Regions from separate parts of the Streptomyces sp. SYP-A7185 genome, predicted to be linked through region 2. Evidence: riboswitches for the same ligand, from Rfam matches in the RefSeq annotation. Region 2 holds a riboswitch; each other region holds the start of a gene.

Region 1 (7,494 bases), 5.0 Mb from region 2:
CCGATACGCCGTCGCGGCCCGCCGTGCGGGATGCCCTGTCCTCGCCCGTGACCTCCGCGCGCTGTTCGCCGGTGAGCTGCGACAGGAGCCGCTTGGCCGCGTCGAGCTTTCCCGTCACCGTCTTCTTGTGCCGGTTCAGCTCCGCCTGGCGGGACTTGAGGTGCGCGAGGGTGGTGTCGGCCTCGGTGCGCAGCTGCTCGATCTCCTGGAGCTGCTTCTGGACGCCGGCGACGGTCGCGGCCCGGCGGCTGTCCGCCCGGTCGGCGAGCGCGGCGCGTTCGAGGTACTGGTCGGGGCCGGAGGAGAGCGCGAGCTGGACGGACGGGGCGATGCCGCCGCTGCGGTACTGCGCCGCCGCCAGCGAACCGAGGCCCTCGCGCGCCGCGTTGAGCTTCTCCGTCTTGCGGGCCGCCTCGTCGCGCAGCTCGCCCAGGGACTTCTCGGCGTTCTCGGCCTTCTCCTTGGCGCCGTTGTACTTCTCGGTGGCGACCTCTGCCTCGCGGTAGAGCGCGTCGACCTTGGACTTCACCTCGGCCGGGCTGAGCCGCGGATCCGCGTGTCCCGTGCCGTCGAAGGCGGTGGCCGTCGCGGCCCCGGCGAGGGCGATGGTGGCGGCGGTGCGGGCCGTATGGCCACTGAGCGAGCGCTGTCTGGGCTTGCGGTGCGCTGCCACGAAGGGGGGCTCCTTAAGGTTCCGGCGGCGGCCCGCACAGGGGGGACGGACCGCCGCCGGATTCTCGGCGGAGGTGGCCGACTGCCGCCCCTGGTCCGAGCGGCGGTGGGGAGCCGGTCACCTGACGAAGGACGCTAAACCTGACCGTCACGGGTTGGTGTCGGACTGTGCGCTACTGGCGGAAGTGCGTCGACAGGTGCCTCTTTGTGACCGCGCGATCCGCTGAGCCGCATGGCCTTCGCGTAGACCTGTGACCGATGTGGAGCTTGGGGCCCACCTGGCTACGGAGGGGTGCTAGGGCCCCGGCTAGGCTCCGCAACCATGGACGTTCTCACCCATCTCTTCGTCGGCCTGCACATCATCGGCATCGCCTCCCTCCTGGGCGGCTTCCTCACCCAGATGAAGCAGATGGGCCAGGGCACGGCCCGCTTCGTCCCCGCGATGCTTCACGGCGCGCTCACTATGCTCGTCACGGGCGTGATCCTGGTGGGTCTCAACCAGGCGGACGACAGCCCCGTCAACAACGTCAAGATCGGCATCAAGATGGCCGTCCTGATCGTGATTTTGGCGCTGGTCTACGTGAAGCGGGACGAGGAGAAGGTGGACAAGGGGATGTTCGGCGCCGTCGGTCTGCTGACCGTCGCGAACATCTTCATCGCGGTCCTCTGGACCTGATCCGCGGTCCTCGAGACCTCATCCGCGGCCTTCTGGACCCGAACCGCAGTGCTCCGGACCCGATCCGCGGTGCTCTGGGCTTGAGTCCGGAAAGCCAACCGACCCACTACGCGCGCGTGGCCCGCATCCCCCCGGGAATGCGGGCCACGCGCGCGTAGGTGGGCTTCAGGCGGGCCGCACCACGCTGTGGATCGGCATGTAGTAGATCGACTCGACGCGGACGTTCGCACCCGGCTTCGGGGCGTGGATCATCTTGCCGTCGCCGATGTAGATCCCCACGTGGCTGATGTCGTCGTAGAAGAAGACCAGGTCACCCGGCTTGGCGTCGGCAGTCTTCACGGTCGTGCCGACCTTCACCTGGTCCCACGTCGTGCGCGGCAGGGAGATCCCCGCCGCCTTCCACGCGTCCTGGGTGAGCCCGGAGCAGTCGTACGAGTCGGGGCCGGTGGCACCCCACACGTACGGCTTGCCGATCTGGGCCTCGGCGAAGTCGATCACCTTCGCGGCCTTCGTCGCGTAACCGCTGTCCGTACCGCCTGAGCCAGTGCCCGTGCCGGCCCCCGAACCCGCGCCGGTGCCGGACTCGGAGCCCGTGTCCGGGGTCTCCTTGTCCTGCTCGCGCTCCTTGGCCGCGGCCTCTTCCGCCGCCTTGCGCTTGGCCTCCGCCTCGGCCTCCTGCTTGCGCGCCAGCTCGGCGGCCTTGCGCTTGGCGGCTTCTTCCTTCTTCTTCTCGATCGCCGCGAGCCGCGCCTTCTCCTCGGCGGTCAGCTGCGAGAGCATCGTGCGCGCCTGGCCCAGCTTCTTCTGGACGGTCTGCTTGCTCGTCCTGAGGTCGTCCCGCGAGTCGCTCAGCGTCTCCAGGCTCTTGGTGGCCTTGGTGCGCTGCTTCGTCGCCGAGGCCTGCTGCGTCTGGTAGTCGTCGACAGCCCTCTTCTGGCGCGCGGTCAGCCGGTCGGAGAGGTGGTTCTGATCGAAGAACGACTGAGGGTCGTCGGCGAGCATCATCGTGGCGGTTTCGGAGACACCGCCGGTGCGGTACTGGGCCGCGGCGAACGTGCCCAGCTGGCGCCGGGCCTCGTTCAGCTTGTCGGTGCGCTCGGCCACGTCGTCGAGCAGCGTGTCCACCTTCTTGCGCTGCTTGTCGGTGCGCTCCTTGGCCGAGTTGTACTTCTGGGTGGCCACGCCCGCCTGGTGGTAGAGGTCGTCGACCTTCTTCTGGACTTCTTCGAGGCTGGGCTTCTGCGGAGCGGACGGTGCCGCCTGCGCGCTCTGCGACAACAGGGCCACAGAGGTCAGGGCCGCCGTCGTGATGCCGAGGGCGGGAGTGGCGCGTAGGCCGGCCATGCGGGTCCGCGGCTTGCGGTGCGACGCCAAGGGAGGCGACTCCTTCCGTAGACCGCCTACCGGGTTAGCTGTCGGGTTCGGGCGGGTGATTCCGGAAGGTTGCCCTACGGTCCCGTACTGCGTACGGGACCGATTCACCCCAAGTTCTTGGTGGGTCCCCGGCTCCGAGGAGATCGAACTCGGCGGAGGCCGCCCGTTCCCGGCGGGGTTCGCCGGTGGGAGTACGAGCAGCCCGGGCAGCAACCTAGCCAATTCGTGTGGCCCGTGTGAAGGTTGATGTTCGATATGCCCGATACGTTTTCGTTACTTTAAGAAGCGCTTGACGCGGGCACGCCGTGCCGTTGCGGAACGTGACGGTCCGCGGGCGGGGCGTATCCGGCCGGAGGTATCGGAACCCGGGGCGGGTTGTCAGTGGGGCCGCCTAGACTCGGGAGGCGATGAGCAGCCTCTTTGATGACAGCTTCCTGGCGGACCTCCAGCCCTCGCGGGCTTCGGAGGGGGAGCCCCCGCCGCCGCCCGAGGACAGTGCCCCGGAATCCATTCCGGACGACCTGTTCGACGGGAAGTTCGACGCGCCCGCACCCCGGGACGCGCACTACCGCGACGGTGCCCCACGCCCCGTGATCGACCCGGCGGCCCTGCTCGACGGGCTGAACGAGAACCAGCGCGCGGCCGTCGTGCACGCACACTCCCCGCTGCTCATCGTCGCGGGCGCCGGCTCCGGCAAGACCCGGGTCCTGACGCACCGCATCGCGTATCTCCTGGCCGAGCGGCACGTGCACCCGGGCCAGATCCTGGCGATCACGTTCACGAACAAGGCCGCGGGCGAGATGAAGGAGCGTGTCGAGCAGCTCGTCGGCCCTCGGGCCAACGCGATGTGGGTGTCGACGTTCCACAGCGCGTGCGTGCGCATACTGCGCCGCGAGTCGAAGACGATCGGCTTCACCTCCTCCTTCTCGATCTACGACGCCGCCGATTCCAAGCGCCTGATGGCGCTGGTCTGCCGTGATCTGGACATCGACCCGAAGAAGTTCCCGCCGAAGTCCTTCAGCGCCAAGATCTCGAACCTGAAGAACGAGCTGATCGACGAGGAGACCTTCGCGGGCCAGGCCGCCGACGGTTTCGAGAAGACCCTCGCTCAGGCGTACGCGATGTACCAGTCGCGCCTGCGCGAGGCGAACGCCCTCGACTTCGACGACCTGATCATGACGACGGTCAACATGTTCCGTGCGTTCCCGGACATCGCCGCGCACTACCGCCGCCGCTTCCGCCACGTGATGGTCGACGAGTACCAGGACACCAACCACGCCCAGTACGCCCTGGTGCGCGAGCTGGTGGGCCCCTCCGGGGGCGAGGGCGACGACCCCGCCGAGCTGTGTGTCGTGGGTGACGCGGACCAGTCGATCTACGCCTTCCGCGGCGCCACGATCCGCAACATCCTCCAGTTCGAGGAGGACTACCCGGACGCGACCACGATCCTCCTGGAGCAGAACTACCGCTCCAGCCAGACGATCCTGACCGCCGCCAACGCCGTCATCGAGCGCAACGAAAGCCGCCGCCCCAAGAACCTGTGGACCAACGCGGGCGAGGGCGCGGGCATCATCGGATACGTCGCCGACACCGAGCACGACGAGGCGCAGTTCGTCGCCGACGAGATCGACCGGCTCACCGACGCGGGCGACGCGAAGGCGGGCGACGTCGCGATCTTCTACCGGACGAACGCGCAGTCCCGTGTCTTCGAAGAGATCTTCATCCGCGTCGGCCTGCCCTACAAGGTCGTCGGCGGCGTCCGCTTCTACGAGCGCAAGGAGGTCCGGGACGTCCTCGCGTATCTGCGGGTGCTGGCCAACCCGGAGGACTCCGTCCCGCTCCGCCGAATTCTGAACGTACCCAAGCGGGGCATCGGCGACCGCGCGGAGGCCATGATCGACGCGCTCTCGCAGCGCGAGAAGATCTCCTTCCCGCAGGCGCTGAAGCGCGTCGACGAGGCGTACGGCATGGCGGCCCGCTCGGCGAACGCCGTCAAGCGGTTCAACGTGCTCATGGAGGAGCTGCGGACCATCGTCGAGTCCGGTGCCGGGCCCGCCGTCGTCCTGGAAGCCGTGCTCGAACGCACCGGGTACCTCGCCGAGCTCCAGGCCTCGACCGACCCGCAGGACGAGACGCGCATCGAGAACCTCCAGGAGCTCGCCGCCGTGGCCCTGGAATTCGAGCAGGACAGCAGCGCGGCCAATGCCGCCGGTGACGTCGGCGACGGCACGGGCGAAGGCACCGAAGGCACGGGGGAGACCGAGGCCGCGGAGGACCCGACCGAGGGCACCGACGACGCCGACGAGGGCGCGGGCACGGGCGTGGCGGGCACGCTCTCCGAGTTCCTGGAGCGCGTCGCGCTCGTCGCCGACTCGGACCAGATCCCGGACGAGGAGGACGACGGCTCCGGGGTCATCACGCTGATGACGCTGCACACCGCCAAGGGCCTCGAGTTCCCGGTCGTCTTCCTGACCGGCATGGAGGACGGCGTCTTCCCGCACATGCGCAGCCTCGGCCAGGTCAAGGAGCTGGAGGAGGAGCGCCGTCTCGCCTACGTGGGCATCACGCGCGCGCGTGAGCGGCTCTATCTGACGCGGTCCTCGATGCGCAGCGCCTGGGGACAGCCCTCGTACAACCCGCCCTCGCGCTTCCTGGAGGAGATCCCGGAGACCCATCTGGACTGGAAGCGGAAGGGTTCCGTCGGCGCACCGGCGTCCTCGTTCTCCGGGCCGACTGCCGGAATTGCCTCCTCCTTGTCGTCGTCGCGCTCGCGGACCGGGGGCGCGCAGGGCTTCGCCACGCGCCGTGCCTCGGAGAAGCCGGTGGTCGCGCTGGCGGTCGGGGACCGGGTCACGCACGACCAGTTCGGCCTGGGGACCGTGGTCGGGGTGAAGGGCACGGGCGCGAACGCCGAGGCGACGGTGGACTTCGGAGAGCCCAAGCCGAAGCGCCTCCTCCTGAGGTACGCGCCGGTGGAGAAGCTTTGACGCCGCGGGCGGCGGTTTGAGTTACGTCGGGTCGAGGCCGTGGCTGCGCAGCCACGGCAGCGGGTCGATCGCCGAGCCGCCGGCCGGGCGCACCTCGAAGTGCAGGTGCGGTCCGGTCGAGTTGCCGGAGTTCCCGGAGAAGGCGATGGGTTCGCCCGCCTTGACGGGGCCGCTGGAGATCTTGTGCGTGGAGAGGTGGCAGTACCACGTCTCCGTGCCGTCCTTGGCGGTCACGATCGCCATGTTGCCGTAGGCGCTGTTCCACTTCGTGGAGACCGTGCCGTCGGTGGCGGCGAGCACCTCGGTGCCGTACGACACCGGGAAGTCGATCCCGGAGTGCGCCGACATCCAGTTGACGCCGGCCTGTCCGTAGTACGCGCTCAGGCCGTGCTGCTTGACCGGGAGCGAGAACTTGGGGCGCAGGCGCTCCTTGCGTGCGGCTTCCTCGGCGGCCTTCTTCTCGGCGGCGACCTTCTCCGCCTTGAGGTCGATGCGCTCCTGGGTGCGGCTCGCGCGGTCGGCGAAGTCGCCGGCGTCCGCGGAGAGGTTCGCCAGCTGCGTGTCGAGCTTGTTGTTGGCCGCGGAGGGCTGCACCGACGTGGGGTCGGGGGCCGATGCCGCCTGCGTCTCCTTGCCGTCGTCGCCGCCGAAGTTGCCCACGGACGCGGCGGCGATACCGGCGACGCCCATCACGCAGGCCGAGGGCACGGCGACGGTGAAGAGAGCGGAGCGCTTGGCGGGGGAGCGGCGGCGGGACCGGGAGCGCGAGCCGTAAGAGCGGTCCATGACCGGCGGTTCGTCGTCCGCGGCCCGGCGGACGGGCTCGACCGGACCGAGTGAATCGGCGGGAGCCTCGTCGGGCGTGAACTCGTGCTCGGCGGGAGCGGGTTGGGCATATGCCTCGGAGAGATGCGAGGCGGAGGCGTACGCATCGGAGGCGTAGGACCCGGTGTCGTAAGGCGAATGCTCGTACGGTTCGGGTGACTCGTACGAGTCGGGCGTTCCTTGCGTCCCGGGCGTGTCCTGGGCCTCGTACGCGCCGAGGGTCTCGTGCGTGGCGGGAGGCTCGTGCGCCTCAAGCGTCTCGGTGGTGCCGTAGGCCTCGTGCGCCCCGGTGGACCCGTAGGCCATGTCCTGGCCGCCGGAGTTCCACGCGGTCGCGTCGTACGCGCCGGTGTCGAAGGCCTGGGTCTCCCACTGGCCGGTCTGCTGCGGCTGGTTCCAGGCGGTGGAGTCCCACTGACCGGTGGAACCGTCGGGGCCGGGCTGGGCCGGGATGTCGGCGGAGAGGTGCTGATAGCCGCCGGTGGACCACATGGCCGTGGTGTCGTACCCGCCGGTCTCGTAGCCGGCGGTGTCGTACGCGGCTTGGTGCTGCGCGGCGTACGGGTCGTGGTTCAGCGTCTGTTGCGTCCCCGTGGTCGACCACCGGCCGGTGTCGTACGAACCGCCGGGCATGTCGCCGAAGAGGGGGTCGGACGCGAAGCTTCCGGTGTCGTGACCGGCCGTCGCATAGCTGCCCGTGGTTTCGAAGCTTCCCGTGGAGTAGCCGTCGTAACCGGTGTAGGCGCCGTGCGCGGTGCTCTGCGGGTCATACGCCGCGTAGGGCGCATGGTCGGCGGGTGCCGAGGCCGGGGGTGTCGAGCTCCCCGACGGGTGACGGTCGTTCACCAACTTCTCTTTCGCCTCGGCAGCAGGGGCAGAGCAGTGCGGTGACTGTACCCGGCGGTATGCGGGCGCGACAATCTTCGGCAGGTTTCACGCTCTCAGGAAACGGGCATTCGG
Region 2 (7,494 bases):
CCCCGGCTTCTTGCCCGGGTGCTTGCCCTTGCTCTTCCCGGCCTGCCCGGCGCGCTTGTCCCCGCTCTGCCCCGTGGCGCCGGGGGCGTCACCGGCCTGCTGTGGCGCGGAGCGGGCCGCGGGGGTCGCGTCCGGGGCAGCGGCCGGGGCGCTGGTGCTCTGCGCCGCGGCGGACCCGGGGAGCCCGAGCACCGCCACCGCGAGAACGGCACTCGCGGCCACCGGTCGTCTGCGTGAAGCTGGCATCATGCGGCTCTCCCAACTCTCCTGTGCGCATAGGGGGTTGGTCAGCACCGTACTGACCCGTCAGTAATACGGCCATAGATGTGCGGTTTTCCGTGCCGCCGCCTGCGGCCGCCACGGACGCTCCCGGCGGCCGAACGGCGTCCCGCCCCGCTTTCCCGTCTTCCGGGGCGAGTTGAAGCGTCGCCCACCTCCGGACGGGGCCTTCCGCAGCAGAACCGCCCTCGTCACACACGGGCCTGGCGTCGGCCGCCGGCATCCGGCGGCGTGGCGCGACCGGCCTCGTTCCGCGCGAGCAGGGACAGGAGCGAGGCCACGGCCAGGCCGGACTCGGCCGGGTGGCGCAGCACCTCACCGGGCTCGATGCGGTAGGAGTTGCTGCGCCCCTCCTTGACGTGGGAGAGGTACCCGCCCTGTTCGAGGTCGGCAATGATCTTCTGCACGGCACGCTCCGTGAGCCGGCAGTGCGCGGCGATGTCACGGATGCGGGCGTTGCGGTTGTCGGCGATGGCCGCCAGGACCCGCGCGTGGTTGGTGAGGAACGTCCATCCGGTGTGGGGCTCGGGCACTTCATCCATACGGCAACCCTAGCGACCACGTGTTCACGTTTCCAGAAACACGTACTGCTTTTCATGTATTAGTTGACGTGCTTGGGGTGCGGAGTGCAGCCTAAGAAGCGGCGCTAGGCGATACGTGAGGGAGAGGCCATGCCGGAGCCTGCACACTCGGACAAGCCCCTCGCCCGGGAGGGTGGCGAACACGCACCGGGCCTCCACCCCTCACCACCCCGTCGGCCGTCGCCGCCCCGGCGCCCGCTGCCGGCCTCGCTCGACACCGTGCCGAACGGCGCCCGGGTGAGCGTGATCCTGCGCGGCGAACTCGACCTCGACACGGGTGAACACCTGTGGCCCGAGCTGCTCCGCGCCCTCGGCGGCTCCACCGACGGCGTCGACCTGCATCTGAGCGATGTGAGCTTCTGCGACTGCTCCGGGCTCCACCTCCTGCTCGACCTGCGTCGGCTGGGGCTGCGGCAGGGCAAGACCGTGACGGTGCTCTCCAACAGCATCGCGGTTGCGCGGGTGTTCGACCTGACCGGCACTCAGAAGCTGTTCGCCCCCTCCGAATCGCCCGACGGCAAAGGCGATGACGCAATGCGCGCGATGAAGGAAGAAGCCGTATCTGACGGAGTTTCCGACGAGCATTGCGACGACAAATACGAGGAGAGTCTGCGAACCGCCGTACGCCAGTCACAAAAGGCCGTTCAGATCCGCCCGACCATTGATCTGGCGCGCGGCATCCTGATGTCCGCCTACGGCCTGAGCCCTGAAGCCTCTTGGGAAGTTCTGGTAACCGCCTCGCAGAATGCAGGCACCGACGTGCACCACTTGGCCAAGCGGGTGGTCGGAACCACCCGCGGAACCGGCCTCCCCGAGGGCGTACGGGAACACCTCACGTCTGCCGTGGCCCAGGCGAACGATTCCCGCATCGCACCACGGCACAGCAGCGCCCCCGGAACACGGTCGATCTGAGAACACCCGCCTGCACGGACCCACGCGGTCTCGGGCAGGGCGTTCGCACGCACAAGTGCCCCTTTTGCCATAAAAAGGGGCCTTAGTCATGTCCATCTTGCCCCGCAAAAACCTTCTTCTGCTTCTTTATGCCATATATAAATAACTGGGCGCATTACAGCCCACTCGCATGAAATGACGTGATTCCCTTTCAGTGGAATGCGTCACACCGGAAACCCGGCTTTCCGGAAGGCGTGGAGCGCATTTCCGTTCCAGGCAGAGAAAGTTGGGAGTTGTCGATCAACGATCGACCGGGGTACGCGGCGCCGGACATCGCCTTCGCGCATTCCCCTGTGTGAATTCCTCTCTTGTTCCATTCCGGCTTTCTCGCCTAACGTCACCGTCAATCCGGATGGAACGCCGAATCCTGCCGCTGTCCGGAAACCTCTTCCATCACTCACTCACGCCCGGCAGGAGCGGGGGACCCAGGTAAGCCGCCGATCCGGATGACGGAACGGCTCGGGGTGAAGTCGCGCGCCCAGCGCGACCGGACATCTCCCGTCCGAACCCGACAGCTCACCTCGCAGGCGACGGAGAGGAATGCGTCATGCCCGCAAAGGGAAAGCACCGCCGCCCCAAGTCCAGCTCGCTCACCCGGGGTATCGCCGCCGCAGGAACGGGCGGGGCCGTGCTCGTGCTCCCCGTGCTCGGTGCGAGCGCCGCCGTTGCGGCACCGGCCGAGACGGCCGCCACGGCCGCCAAGCCCGCCGCGACACCGAACACCTACGTCGTCGTCGCGGGCGACTCCCTCTCCAAGATCGCCCGCGAGCACTCGCTGGACGGCGGCTGGAAGAAGCTGTACGAGGACAACCGCGGCGCCCTCGGCGACAACCCGAAGCTGATCCACCCCGGCCTGAAGCTGACGCTCGGCGCGAAGGCGCAGGACGGCTCCGCGCGGACCGCGTCCGCCGAGCGGGCGGACCGCTCCGAGCGGGGGAACACCCTCACCGCCGAGCCCGCCGCCGCCCCCGCGAAGAAGGCGTACACCAACGACCTCGACGGCTGGATCAAGGAGTCGCTGGACATCATGGCCCAGCGCGGCATCCCCGGCACCTACGACGGCATCCACCGCAACGTCATGCGCGAGTCCTCCGGCAACCCGCTGGCCACCAACAACTGGGACTCCAACGCGGCGGCCGGGACCCCGTCCAAGGGCCTCCTGCAGGTCATAGGCCCCACGTTCGACGCCTACCACGTGCCCGGCACCTCGCTGGACAGCTTCGACCCCGTCGCCAACATCACCGCGGCCTGCAACTACGCGGCCGACCGCTACGGCTCGATCGACAACGTGAACGGCCCGTACTGAGCCGCGTCCCCTTCAAGCAGGCCTGAGCCCCGGCACCTGAGGTGTCCGGGGCTCAGGCCTGCCCGAAGGCGCGCACACGCAAGGGCGCCGACACCGCCGGCACCGCTGGCACCGCCTGCACGGTCGGGCGACGCCGCCGCCCGCTCAGACGCGCTCGACGCCGAGCGCTCTTTGCACCGCCTGCTGCGCCGCGTAGAAGTCGGCGTCGGACACCTCAGGATCGTCCTCGACCTGGTCGAGCCACTCCGAGACCTCCTCGGCCGTCCACAGGTCGAAACCCTTCGGAATGTCCAAGGTGGTGGTGCTCGCGCGCAGCTGCTCGGCGGCAGCCGCTTCCTTGACGCTGCGGGTGCTCACTTCGATCATCGCGTCTCTCCCTTCGGGATCGGGGGAACGGACCGGCGACCCTGCCAGACGCCTCCCGGGGATGTCCAACCGTCGCTCTGACGTTCGCCTCTCGCAGCGCTGCCCACGCGCCGCCGCAGGCGGCCCGCGCCCCGGCCGATCGGGTGGATCCGGCGCTTTTGGTGCATCCGTCACCGCCCGCCCGCCTGAATTCCTTGCGTGAGCCGGTGTGATCATGGCTCACGCCGGCCTCGGCGGGAGTGACGCATGACTGGTGTGACGACGGACGGGACACGGACGACGCGGGCTCGTCCCGAAGACCGCCGGGTCGAGCGACAGTGGCCCGAGAGCCCGAGCGCCCCGGTCACCTGGCGCACACTCGGTCTGGAGACGATGGCGTCGCTGCTGGTGGTCTCCCTCGGCCGCGAGAGCAGCCGCAGCTTCGTCGCCCACTGCCAGTGGCCCCGCTGCCACCCCCTGAACGAGCGCACGACCGCCGTGCGGCACCACCCGCTGATCATGGTGGAGTCCGCCCGCCAGCTCGCTCTGGCCGTGGAGCGCACCCACCTGTACGCCGACGAGCGCCCCGCGCTCGAACCCCTCTCGCTCAGCCTCGGCCTGCGCCCGCCCCCGGGGCCCACGGAACACGGCAGCGCGACCGACGTGGAGGCGCGGCTCGTGCTCAGCGACCTCGCTTCCTACGCCGGTCAGTTCGCCTCCTACCGTGCGACGACGGAGTTCCTTCAGCGGGGCACGCCGTTCGCCTCGTGCACCATCGGGTTCGCCAGGCCGCTGGAGGGCGGAACCCCGATCCCGGACGAGGCGGTGGCGCACGCGCTCCTGTTCCCCTCCGCCGCCGCCGTGGGCGCAGCGGCCGACACCGACGTGCTGCTGGCGCGGGCGCCGCAGGGGCGGCTCGTGCTGCATCCGCGCGACCCCGGCCACCCGGTGCTGCTCCCTGGCCGACCGGCGTGGCTGCCCGCGGCGGCGGTACTGGAAGCCGGACGGCAGGCGACCTTGCTGCACTCCGGGATGACGGCCGGTGCCGTGACCGGGCTCGGGGTACGGCTGCTGGCACCGGTGCCCGCGCGGGGGGCCGTCGTGGAGGTGGCGACCGAGCCCGGCGGTTCCCGCTTCCTGGTGACGGCCGCAGGTCGCGTGGTGGCGACGGGCACAGTCGCCCTCCTACAGCCGTGAGCGGCATGCGGGCCGACGCGGGAGGCGAGGGACCAGCGGCCCCGTGCCGACGGGGCGGCCTCATCGGACAGATGGGGTCTCATGACGAACAGGCGGAGGAAGCGAAGTGAGCACGGACGAGGCGTCGGACGCCGAAGGGTTGCACTGCCTGGTCACGGGGGCATCGGGCTATGTGGGAGGCCGGCTGGTCCCGGAGCTCTTGGAGGCCGGGCACCGGGTCCGCTGTCTGGCCCGCTCCCCCAGCAACCTGCGTGACCACCCCTGGGCGGCACGGACGGAGGTGGTCCGGGGGGATGTGACGGACGCCGAGTCCGTCGCCCGGGCCATGCGCGGCATCGACGTCGCGTACTACCTGGTGCACTCCCTCGGCGGCGGTTCCGACTTCGAGGCCACCGACCGCCGCGCGGCCCGCGTCTTCGCCGAGCAGGCGCACGACGCCGGCGTACGGCGGATCGTCTATCTCGGCGGTCTCACCCCGCAGGGCGTGCCCGAGTCCACGCTCTCGCCGCATCTGCGCTCCCGCGCCGAGGTCGGCCGCATCTTCCTCGAATCCCCGGTACCCGCCACCGTGTTGCGTGCCGCGGTGGTCATCGGTTCGGGCTCGGCGTCCTTCGAGATGCTGCGCTACCTCACCGAGCGGCTGCCCGTCATGGTCACTCCCAGCTGGGTGAACACCCGGACCCAGCCCATCGGCGTGCGCGACGTGCTGCGCTACCTCGTCGGCTCCGCCACGATGCCCGCCGACGTCGACCGCGCCTTCGACGTCGGCGGCCCCGACGTCCTGACCTACCAGGGCATGATGCGCCGGTACGCCGCGGTCTCGGGCCTGCGGCGTCGGCTGATCGTGCCGGTGCCGGTCCTCACCCCGCGGCTGTCGAGCCACTGGGTGGGGCTGGTCACGCCGGTCCCGGCGTCCATCGCCCGGCCGCTGACCGAGTCGCTGCGCCACGAAGTCGTCTGCCGCGAGCACGACATCGCCGCCTACGTGCCCGACCTGCCGGGCCGGCCGCTGCCCTTCGACGAGGCGTTGGCCTTGGCCCTGCGGAAGGTGCGCGACGCGCAGGTGGCCACCCGCTGGTCGTCGGCGGCGGTGCCCGGAGCGCCGAGCGATCCGCTGCCCACCGACCCGGACTGGGCCGGCGGCAGCCTGTACCAGGACGAACGGGAGCTGTCCGTCGAGACGTCCGCCCAGGCGCTGTGGAAGGTCGTCGAAGGCATCGGCGGGGACAACGGCTGGTACTCCTTCCCGCTGGCCTGGGCCGTGCGGGGCTGGCTCGACCGGCTCGTCGGCGGTGTCGGTCTGCGCCGCGGACGGCGCGACGCCGCCCGTTTGAGGGTCGGTGACTCGCTGGACTTCTGGCGGGTGGAGGAGATCGAGCCGGGGCGTCTGCTGCGGCTGCGGGCCGAGATGCGACTGCCGGGCCTGGCGTGGCTGGAGATGCACGTCGAGAAGGACCCCGACGGCGGCCTGCGCTACCGGCAGCGCGCCTTGTTCCATCCGCGCGGCCTGTTCGGTCACGCCTACTGGTGGTCCGTGTGGCCGTTCCACTCCGTCGTCTTCGGCGGCATGGCCCGCAACATCACCCAGGCCGCCGCCAAGGCCGACCCCGCACCGACCTCCCCGGCGCCCTCGCTCCAGAAGTGACGCCTGCGGCCCCGGCTCACTCACCTCGCTCATCACTCATCTCAATCGACTCATCTGACGGAGGAGACACCTCGCTGTGCACTGGCTCTTCGGCGACCAGCTCGGTCCGCACTTCCTGACCCCGGGCGAGGGCGGTCCCGGGCGTGACACTCCCCTGCTGATGATCGAGGCGCGTTCGGTGTTCCGCCGCCGCCGCTTCCACCGGGCCAAGGCCCATCTCGTGCTGTCGGCGATGCGCCACCGGGCGGCCGAACTGGGCGATCGCCTCACCTACGTCCGGGCCGACACCTACGCCGAGGGTCTGAAGCGCGCGGCCGGCGGACGTGCGGTCTCCGTGCACCACCCCACCTCGCACGCGGCCCTGCGCCTGGTCCGTTCCCTGCCGCAGGTGACGGTCGCACCGGCGCGCGGATTCCTGACCCCCATGGCGGACTTCACCGCGTGGGCGGACGGCCACGGCGGCACGTCGCTGCGGCAGGAGGACTTCTACCGCCGGGTGCGGCGCGACCACGACCTGCTGATGGACGGGGACCAGCCCGTGGGCGGGCGGTGGAACCTGGACGCCGACAACCGGGAACCGCCTCCTCGCAAGGCCACCGTCCTGGACATCGGCCGCCCGTACCGGCCGCGGGAGAGCGAGATCGACGACGAGGTACGCCACGACCTCGACCGGTGGGAGAAGGACGGCGACGTCTCCTTCGTGGGCCGGGACGGGCCGCGCCTCTTCCCCGCCACGCGCGACGAGGCCACAGCGGCCCTCAGACGCTTCGTCACACACCGGCTCACCACGTTCGGCGCCTACGAGGACGCCATGCTCGCCGCCGACCCGCACATGAGCCACAGCCTGCTGTCCGCCGCCCTGAACCTGGGGCTGCTCGATCCCGCCGAGTGCGTCGAGCGGGCGGAGGCCGCCTGGCGCGCCGGGAACGCCCCGCTCAACAGCGTGGAGGGCTTCGTCCGGCAGATCGCCGGATGGCGCGAGTACGTGTGGCAGCTGTACTGGTACTTCGGCGACGACTACCGGCACTCCAACGTGCTGCGCCACACCGGCGCGCTGCCCGACTGGTGGAACGACCTGGACGCCGACGCACTGGAGGCCCGCTGCCTGCGCACCACGCTGGCCCAGGTACGCGACACGGGCTGGACCCACCACATCCCGCGCCTGATGATCCTGGGCGGCTACGCGCTCC
Region 3 (7,494 bases), 6.2 Mb from region 2:
GCAGTGCCCGCGGGCCGAGGTCGTTGCGGGCCGGCGGCGGCGCGAGCCGCACGGAGGCGCCGAGGACGGACAGGCCCCGCTGGGCGACGACCACGGGCTCCAGGGACACGGCGACCACCTCGGGGTGATCGTCCACGAGGCGCGAGACCCGCTGGAGCAGCTCCTCGAGGGCGGGGGTGTCGACCGGTGCGGAACCGCGCCAGCCGAAGAGGAGCGGGGCGGTCCGGATGGACCGGACCAGGGAACCCGCGTCGCGCTCGGTGACGGGGATCAGCCGGTGCCCCGTGTCGCCGAGCAGCTCGGAAGGGGCGCCCGCGAGCCCGAAGGAGAGCACCGCTCCGGCCGCCGGGTCGATGACCGCCCGGACGACGGTGTCGACGCCGCGGGGCGCCATCGCCTGCACGACGGGCCGCAGCTCGGCGGGCTTGCCGAAGGCCAGGGTCAATTCGGCGTAGGCCCTGCGCAGTTGTTCCTCGTCCGCGAGATCGAGCCGTACGCCGCCGAGGTCGGCGCGGTGGCGCAGGTGCGGGGCCGTCGTCTTGAGCGCCACGGGGTAGCCGAGCGTGCGGGCCGCCGCCACCGCCGCGTCCGGGTCCGGCGCGGGCAGGGCGTCGCGTACGTCGATGCCGTACCGCCCGAGCAGTTCGCGGGCGTCGTCCTGGGCGAGGGTGGCGCCGCGGGGATCATCCTGCTCGGCGAGCAGCTCGTCGATCCGCCGGGCGGCCCCGCTCTCGTCGATGTCCTCGTACTCGTGGACCTTCCCGGGCTCCTTGGCCTCGCGCCGCCACTGGGCGTACTTCACGGCTTCGGCAAGCGCCCGGACGGCACGCTCGGCGGCGGGGTAGGCGGGGATGCGGTGGGGGTGGGCGGCGCCGCTCCCGGCTGCTTCAGCCTCGGGCAGGTGTTCCGCGGCGGGATCGGGGGCTCCCCCGCCCGTACGCGGTGGGGTGCTCGGGGAAGGGGCGGCACCGCGCTCGGCGCCGGGTGCCGAGGAGACCGGGGCCGGGGCGTCGGGGCGGGTCCGGCTGGCCGCGGCCAACGCTTCGGCGAGCCCGCCCAGTTCCACGTGCACCACGGCCACGGGCTTCGCGGGGCATCCGGCGGCCGCCGCCCGCAGCGCGGCGGCGAGGTCCTCGCCCTCGGGGGACGCGGTGGCCCCGTCCTCCCCCACCCAGGGGATCGCCGTGACGATCACCGCGTCGCAGGCGTCGTCCGACAGGGCGTCGGCCAGCGCGGCCCGGAAGTCCGCGGGCGTCGCCCCCGTGGTGAGGTCCCGCGGCGGGAGCGGCCGGAGCCCGTCGGCGACACACGCGTCGTACGTGAGGAGCCCGAGCGACTCGGAGTTCCCGAGGATGGCCACCCGCGGCCCGGCGGGCAGCGGCTGCCCCGCGAGGAGCAGCCCCGCGTCCACCATCTCGGTGACGGTGTCGACCCGGATGACCCCCGCCTGGCGCAGCAGCGCCGACACCGTGGCGTGCGGCAGGCGCGTGGCCTGCACGGCGTGCCCCGTGGGCGCGATCCCGCTGTGCCGGGCGCCCTGCACCACGACCAGCGGCTTGGCCGTCGCCGCGCGCCGGGCGAGCCGGGTGAACTTGCGCGGGTTGCCGATGGATTCGAGGTACATCAGGGCGACGTCGGTGTCCGGGTCCTCGTACCAGTACTGGAGGACGTCGTTGCCGGACACGTCCGCGCGGTTGCCCGCGCTCACGAAGGTCGACAGGCCCGCGCCCCGCCGGTGGAGCCCGGACAGGAGCGCGATGCCGATCGCACCGGACTGGGTGAAGAGGCCGATCCGGCCGCGCTCGGGGGGATGCGGGGCCAGCGAGGCGTTGAGCCGCACGTCCGGCGAGGTGTTGATGACGCCGAAGGCGTTCGGGCCGAGGATGCGCGTGCCGTACGACCTCGCCTGCCGCACCAGTTCGCGCTGGCGCTCCCGCCCCTCGGGGCCGCTCTCCGCGTATCCGGCGGAGATCACGACGAGCCCGAGCACCCCGCGCTCACCGCACTCGGCGACGGCCTGCGGCACCCGCTCGGCGGGCACGGTGACGACGGCGAGCTCGACGGTCTCGTCGATGTCGCGCACGGAGCGATGGGCGGGCACGCCGTCGACCTCGGTGCCCTCCTCGAACGCGCTGTTCACCGCGTACAGCTGGCCCGTGAAGCCCGCGCCCCGGAGATTGCGGAGCACGCTGCGCCCGACCCCGCCGGCCGTGCGCCCGACGCCGATCACGGCGACCGACTTCGGCGTGAGCAGCCGCTGCACCGAGCGCGCCTCGGCCCGCTGTTCACGGGCGCGCTGCACGGCGAGCGAGCGGTCGGTGGGCTCCAGATCGAATTCGAGCCGTACGACGCCGTCCTCGAAGCTGCGCTTCTGCTGGTACCCGGCATCGGTGAACACCTTGATCATCTTGGTGTTCGCGGGCAGCACCTCGGCGGCGAAGCGGCGGATGCCGCGCTCCCTGGCGACGGCGGCGATGTGTTCCAGGAGCGTGGAGGCGACCCCCCTGCCCTGGTGGGCGTCCTGCACGAGGAAGGCGACCTCGGCCTCGTCGGCGGGCGCACTGGCGGACATGCCGCGCTCGTCGATGCGGTCGAAGCGCACGGTGGCGATGAACTCGCCGCCGACGGTGGCCGCAAGACCCACCCGGTCCACCTGGTCGTGATGGGTGAAGCGGTGTACGTCCTTGGCGGACAGACGGGGGTAGGGGGCGAAGAAGCGGTAGTACTTCGATTCGTCCGAGACCTGCTCGTAGAAGCTGACCAGGCGGTCCGCGTCCTCGGCCGTGATCGGCCTGATGCGGGCGGTGCCTCCGTCACGCAGCACGACGTCGGCTTCCCAGTGGGAGGGGTATGCGTGCCGGTCCGACGGGGTCTGCATGGGCCCAGGGTACGGGTCGCGGGGGCGCTCCCGCCGGGGCAGGCTAGGAGACGTCGCGGGGCGGGACGAGGGTCCGTGGCACGAGGACGTACGGTCGACGGAGCACGGACCATCGGCCGGCGCCGTACGGACCAACGGCCGGTGGAGCACCCGCGACGGCATGAGACACTGGTCTAGACAAGTGCGAGACACCTGGAAGGGCAGCAACACATGGCTGAGCGCCGCGTCAACGTCGGCTGGGCCGAGGGCCTTCACGCCCGACCCGCCTCCATCTTCGTCCGCGCGGCCACCGCCGCCGGCGTCCCCGTGACGATCGCCAAGGCTGACGGCAACCCCGTGAACGCCGCCTCCATGCTCGCGGTGCTCGGTCTGGGCGCGCAGGGCGGCGAGGAGATCGTGCTCGCCTCCGACGCCGAGGGCGCGGACGCCGCTCTCGACCGTCTGGCGAAGCTGGTCGCGGACGGCCTCGAGGAACTCCCCGAGACCGTCTGACGACGACCGGCACGCATTCACGCGCATTCACCGAAGGGCCCGCCCGATACCGGGGCGGGCCCTTCGGCGTTTCCGCGCCCGCCGCCCACGAAATACTCAGGGGAATTGTTCTGCATTCGGGCAGCAGAATTCAACCGTCCGCCGCCCGGCCGAATAGCACTTATTTGTATACGGCGCTTCTGTTAATACCGGAGGCCCGTCGTGTTGACGGCGTGTTGCCAATGCCTCACACGATCACGGCACGCACGGCGTTCGCGGCACCTCTGGCATTCATGGCGCCAGCGGTGCTCGCGGCGCCCGCTGCGCGGGGAAAGCGCGGCCGGTGCGCGGCCGTCGACCGCTCCGCGTGCGACGCGGTGAGCGACCTGGCCCGCTCGGCGTCCCCGCGCGCCACCGCGTCGACGATCGCGGCGTGTTCGGCCCAGGCCTCCGCGGGGGCGGCCGACGTCTCCAGCACGTACATCCAGGCGATCTTGTGCCGGAGCTGCGTGAGCAGGGCCGTGAGGCCCGGGCTGCCGGACGCCTGGGCGAGCGTCTCGTGGAACCAGCCGCCCAGGGAGCGCAGATCCTCGCTCCGGCCGTGCCGCGACCGCTCCTGGCCGAGCCGCACGAGGCCGCGCAGGACCTTCAGATGGGCCTCCGTGCGGCGCTGGGCGGCGCGGGCGGCGCCCAGCGGCTCCAGGAGCGCGCGGATCTCCAGGAGGTCGGCCGCCTCCTGCTCGGTGGGCTCCGCGACGCACGCGCCCGCGTGCCGGCGCGTGACGACGAACCCCTCGGCCTCCAGGGTGCGCAGGGCCTCGCGCACGGGGACGCGGGAGACCCCGTAGCGGCGCGCGAGCAGTTCCTCGGTGAGCCGGCCGCCCCGTTCGTAGACACCGGAGACGATGTCGTCCCGGATGGCCGTGCATACCGAGTGCGCGGGAATGCGCATGACTGACCTCCGCCTTAATCCCCGCGAAACGCGGTCGATCGACGCCTGCTCCGCGACTCTATTGCAGAACGGCCGAATTTCCGACGGGCGGCCGAAATCCAGGGATACTTTTGGCCAAAGGAGATACGGGAACGGCGAAAGCCCCGGCTCTCGACGAGCCGGGGCTTTCGGTGAATCGGTGCTCTGCGGCGTCCGCCGGGATCAGTGCCGATCAGGCGTCGACCAGGCCTCTGTCAGGCCCGTCAGGCGTGGATCAGACGTTGACGCCGTGCGAGCGGAGGTACGAGATCGGGTCGATGTCCGTGCCGTAGTCCTCGCCGGTGCGGGCCTCGAAGTGGAGGTGCGGGCCGCTGGAGTTGCCCGTGGAGCCGGAGAGGCCGATCTGCTGGCCGGGGGTGACCGCCTGGCCGACCGTGACGCCGAGGGACGACATGTGGCCGTACTGGGTGTAGGTGCCGTCGTTCATCTTGATGACCACGTTGTTGCCGTAGGCGCCGCCCCAGCCGGCCTCGACGACGGTGCCGGAGCCCACCGCGTGGACCGAGCTGCCGGACGCGGCGTGGAAGTCGATGCCGGTGTGGCTGCCGGAGGACCACATGGCGCCGCCGGTCTGGTAGCCCGTGGAGACGTACGAGCCGGAGATCGGGGCGACGTAGGTGTTCAGGCGCTTGCGCTCGGCCTCGCGAGCGGCACGCTCCTTGGCCTCGCGCTCCTTCTTGGCCTTAGCCTTCGCCTCGGCCTCGGCCTTGCGCTTGGCCTCCTCGGCCTTCTTCTTGGCGGCCTCTTCGGCCTTCTTGGCGGCCGCGGCGGCGTCGGCGGCCTGCCGCTGGGCGGTGGCCTGCGCGTCGATGCTCTCGGCGAGCGAGTCGCCCACGGAGATGGCCTGGGTCAGACCGGTGTGTTCGAGGGCCGCCGCGTCGTCGGCGGCGAGCGCCGGAGCGGCCAGGCCTCCGATGACACCGGTGGTGGTGAGGGCTGCGACGCCCGCCACGTTCGCGGTCGTACGCGTGAGGCGGCTCGGGCGACGGTGCTTCCCGGTGGCACGGGTGAACGCCATGAAGCGGCTGATCCTTTCCTTCCTTCTCGCCTACCGGGTTAGCTGACGGGTTCGGAGCAGGAAGGTCTCCTACGGATCCCTCACCTCTCGGCAAGGTTCCCGATTCACCCCAAGGGGACATGTGGGTCCCCGGCTCCCCTGGCTCGCGCCGTACGGGGACTCGGCGATGACTGTCCGGTGCCGCGGGCGCGGCGTACTGCATGACGAACAGCCGGGATGACGCTAAGCGGGCCGTCTTTCAAACGACAAACGGATCAGAGCATTTGTAGCGCACGCCACAGGTCAGACACGCAATCTCCATAGCAATTCGGACATATGAGAACCCCAGGAGCAAAATCCAGCCACTGGGGTCCCCATATGTCCTGACTGACACTCAGCCGGTGACCACACTCACTTCACCGATGCCGAGCGCCCTGACGGGCTCCTCGATCCGCGCGGCGTCACCGACGAGCACCGTCACGAGACGGTCCACGGGGAAAGCGCTCACCACGGCGGCGGTGGCCTCCACGGTGCCGGTCGCAGCCAGCCTGCGGTACAGCTGGGCCTGGAAGTCGTCCGGCAGGTGCTGCTCGACCTGGTCGGCGAGGGTGGCCGCGACGGACGCCGCCATCTCGTACTTGAGCGGGGCGACGCCCACCAGGTTCTGCACGGCCACGTCGCGCTCGGCGTCCGTGAGGCCGTCGGCGGCGAGGGTGCGCAGGACCTTCCACAGGTCGTCGAGCGCCGGGCCCGTGGACTCGGTGTCCACGGAGCCGCTGATGGCCAGCATCGCGGCGCCGGTGCCCTCCGGGGTGGAGCGCAGGACCTGGGCGAACGACCGTACGCCGTAGGTGTATCCCTTCTCCTCGCGCAGGACGCGGTCCAGGCGCGAGGTGAGGGTGCCGCCGAGGCAGTACGTGCCGAGCACCTGCGCGGGCCAGACGCGGTCGTGGCGGTCCGGTCCCACGCGGCCGATGAGCAGCTGCGTCTGGACGGCTCCGGGGCGGTCCACGATGACGACACGCCCGGTGTCATCCGCCGTCACCGGAGGCACCGGACGCGGCTCGGCGGTGCCGCCCGTCCAGGCGCCGACGGTGTCGGCGAGGACGGCGTCCAGGTCGATGCCGGTCAGGTCGCCCACGACGACGGCCGTCGCCGTGGCGGGCCGCACGTGCTTCTCGTAGAAGGTGCGCACCGCCGCCGAGTCGATGGCCGTGACCGTCTCCTCGGTGCCCTGGCGCGGGCGCGACATGCGCGAGGTCGCCGGGAAGAGCTGGCGCGAGAGCTCCTTGGCGGCGCGGCGGCCCGGGTTGGCGGCCTCGTGCGGGATCTCGTCCAGGCGGTTGCGCACGAGGCGCTCGATCTCGCCGTCCGCGAAGGCGGGGGCGCGCAGGGCGTCGGAGAGCAGGCCCATCGCCTTCGGCAGCCGGGAGACCGGCACCTCCAAAGAGACACGGACGCCGGGGTGGTCGGCGTGCGCGTCCATGGTGGCGCCGCAGCGGTCGAGTTCGGCGGCGAAGTCCTCGGCGGAGTGCTTGTCCGTGCCTTCGTTGAAGGCCCTCGCCATGATCGTGGCGACGCCGTCGAGGCCCTTGGGCTCCGCGTCGAGCGGCGCCTCGATGTGGATCTCCACGGCGACGACCTGCTGGCCGGGGCGGTGGCAGCGCAGCACCGTGAGGCCGTTGTCCAGGGTGGCGCGCTCGGGCGCGGGGAACGCCCACGGCCGTGCGGTGCCCGCCTGGGGCTGCGGGTGGAACTGCATCGTTGCGGCCTCGCTCACTTCGCCGCCTCCTCTTCGTCCTCGTCGGTGGCTTCGCCGGCCTCGGCGGCCGCGTTGCCCTCCACGGGCTCGTACACGAGCACCGCGCGGTTGTCGGGGCGCAGACGGGCCGCCGCGGCCGCCTTGACCTCGTCCGCGGTGACGTCGAGGACGCGCCCGACGGCGGTCAGGGCGAGCTGCGGGTCGCCGAACAGGACGGCGTACCGGCACAGTTCGTCCGCGCGGCCCGCCACCGTGGCGAGCCGGTCGAGCCACTCGCGCTCCAGCTGTGCCTGGGCGCGCTCCATCTCCTCCTCGGTGGGGCCCTCTTCCGCGAAGCGGGCGAGCTCCTCGTCCACGGCGGCCTCGATGACCGGGACCTCGACGTCGCCGGACGT

What was found. Region 2 has a riboswitch for cyclic di-AMP ahead of QBL25_RS03070 (transglycosylase SLT domain-containing protein). Riboswitches for the same ligand answer to the same signal wherever they lie in the genome.
Region 1: linked by a shared signal. The riboswitch ahead of QBL25_RS25135 (NlpC/P60 family protein) and the one ahead of QBL25_RS03070 (transglycosylase SLT domain-containing protein) in region 2 are both predicted to bind cyclic di-AMP.
Region 3: linked by a shared signal. The riboswitch ahead of QBL25_RS30280 (M23 family metallopeptidase) and the one ahead of QBL25_RS03070 (transglycosylase SLT domain-containing protein) in region 2 are both predicted to bind cyclic di-AMP.

Annotation. Positions count from the first base shown of each region.
Region 1 is NZ_CP122310.1:5,702,244-5,709,737, forward strand. It holds gene QBL25_RS25125 (NlpC/P60 family protein) at 1-673, opposite strand, end outside; gene QBL25_RS25130 (hypothetical protein) at 995-1,348, shown strand; gene QBL25_RS25135 (NlpC/P60 family protein) at 1,514-2,722, opposite strand; cyclic di-AMP (ydaO/yuaA leader) riboswitch at 2,730-2,887, opposite strand; gene QBL25_RS25140 (ATP-dependent DNA helicase) at 3,130-5,709, shown strand; gene QBL25_RS25145 (M23 family metallopeptidase) at 5,731-7,380, opposite strand.
Region 2 is NZ_CP122310.1:727,026-734,519, forward strand. It holds gene QBL25_RS03055 (lipase family protein) at 1-249, opposite strand, end outside; gene QBL25_RS03060 (helix-turn-helix transcriptional regulator) at 471-821, opposite strand; gene QBL25_RS03065 (STAS domain-containing protein) at 1,098-1,772, shown strand; cyclic di-AMP (ydaO/yuaA leader) riboswitch at 2,200-2,354, shown strand; gene QBL25_RS03070 (transglycosylase SLT domain-containing protein) at 2,359-3,117, shown strand; gene QBL25_RS03075 (hypothetical protein) at 3,262-3,483, opposite strand; gene QBL25_RS03080 (hypothetical protein) at 3,730-4,659, shown strand; gene QBL25_RS03085 (SDR family oxidoreductase) at 4,766-6,304, shown strand; gene QBL25_RS03090 (cryptochrome/photolyase family protein) at 6,381-7,494, shown strand, end outside.
Region 3 is NZ_CP122310.1:6,881,626-6,889,119, reverse strand. It holds gene QBL25_RS30295 (GNAT family N-acetyltransferase) at 1-2,878, opposite strand, end outside; gene QBL25_RS30290 (HPr family phosphocarrier protein) at 3,089-3,370, shown strand; gene QBL25_RS30285 (GntR family transcriptional regulator) at 3,597-4,301, opposite strand; gene QBL25_RS30280 (M23 family metallopeptidase) at 4,555-5,358, opposite strand; cyclic di-AMP (ydaO/yuaA leader) riboswitch at 5,371-5,534, opposite strand; gene QBL25_RS30275 (M16 family metallopeptidase) at 5,732-7,117, opposite strand; gene QBL25_RS30270 (M16 family metallopeptidase) at 7,114-7,494, opposite strand, start outside.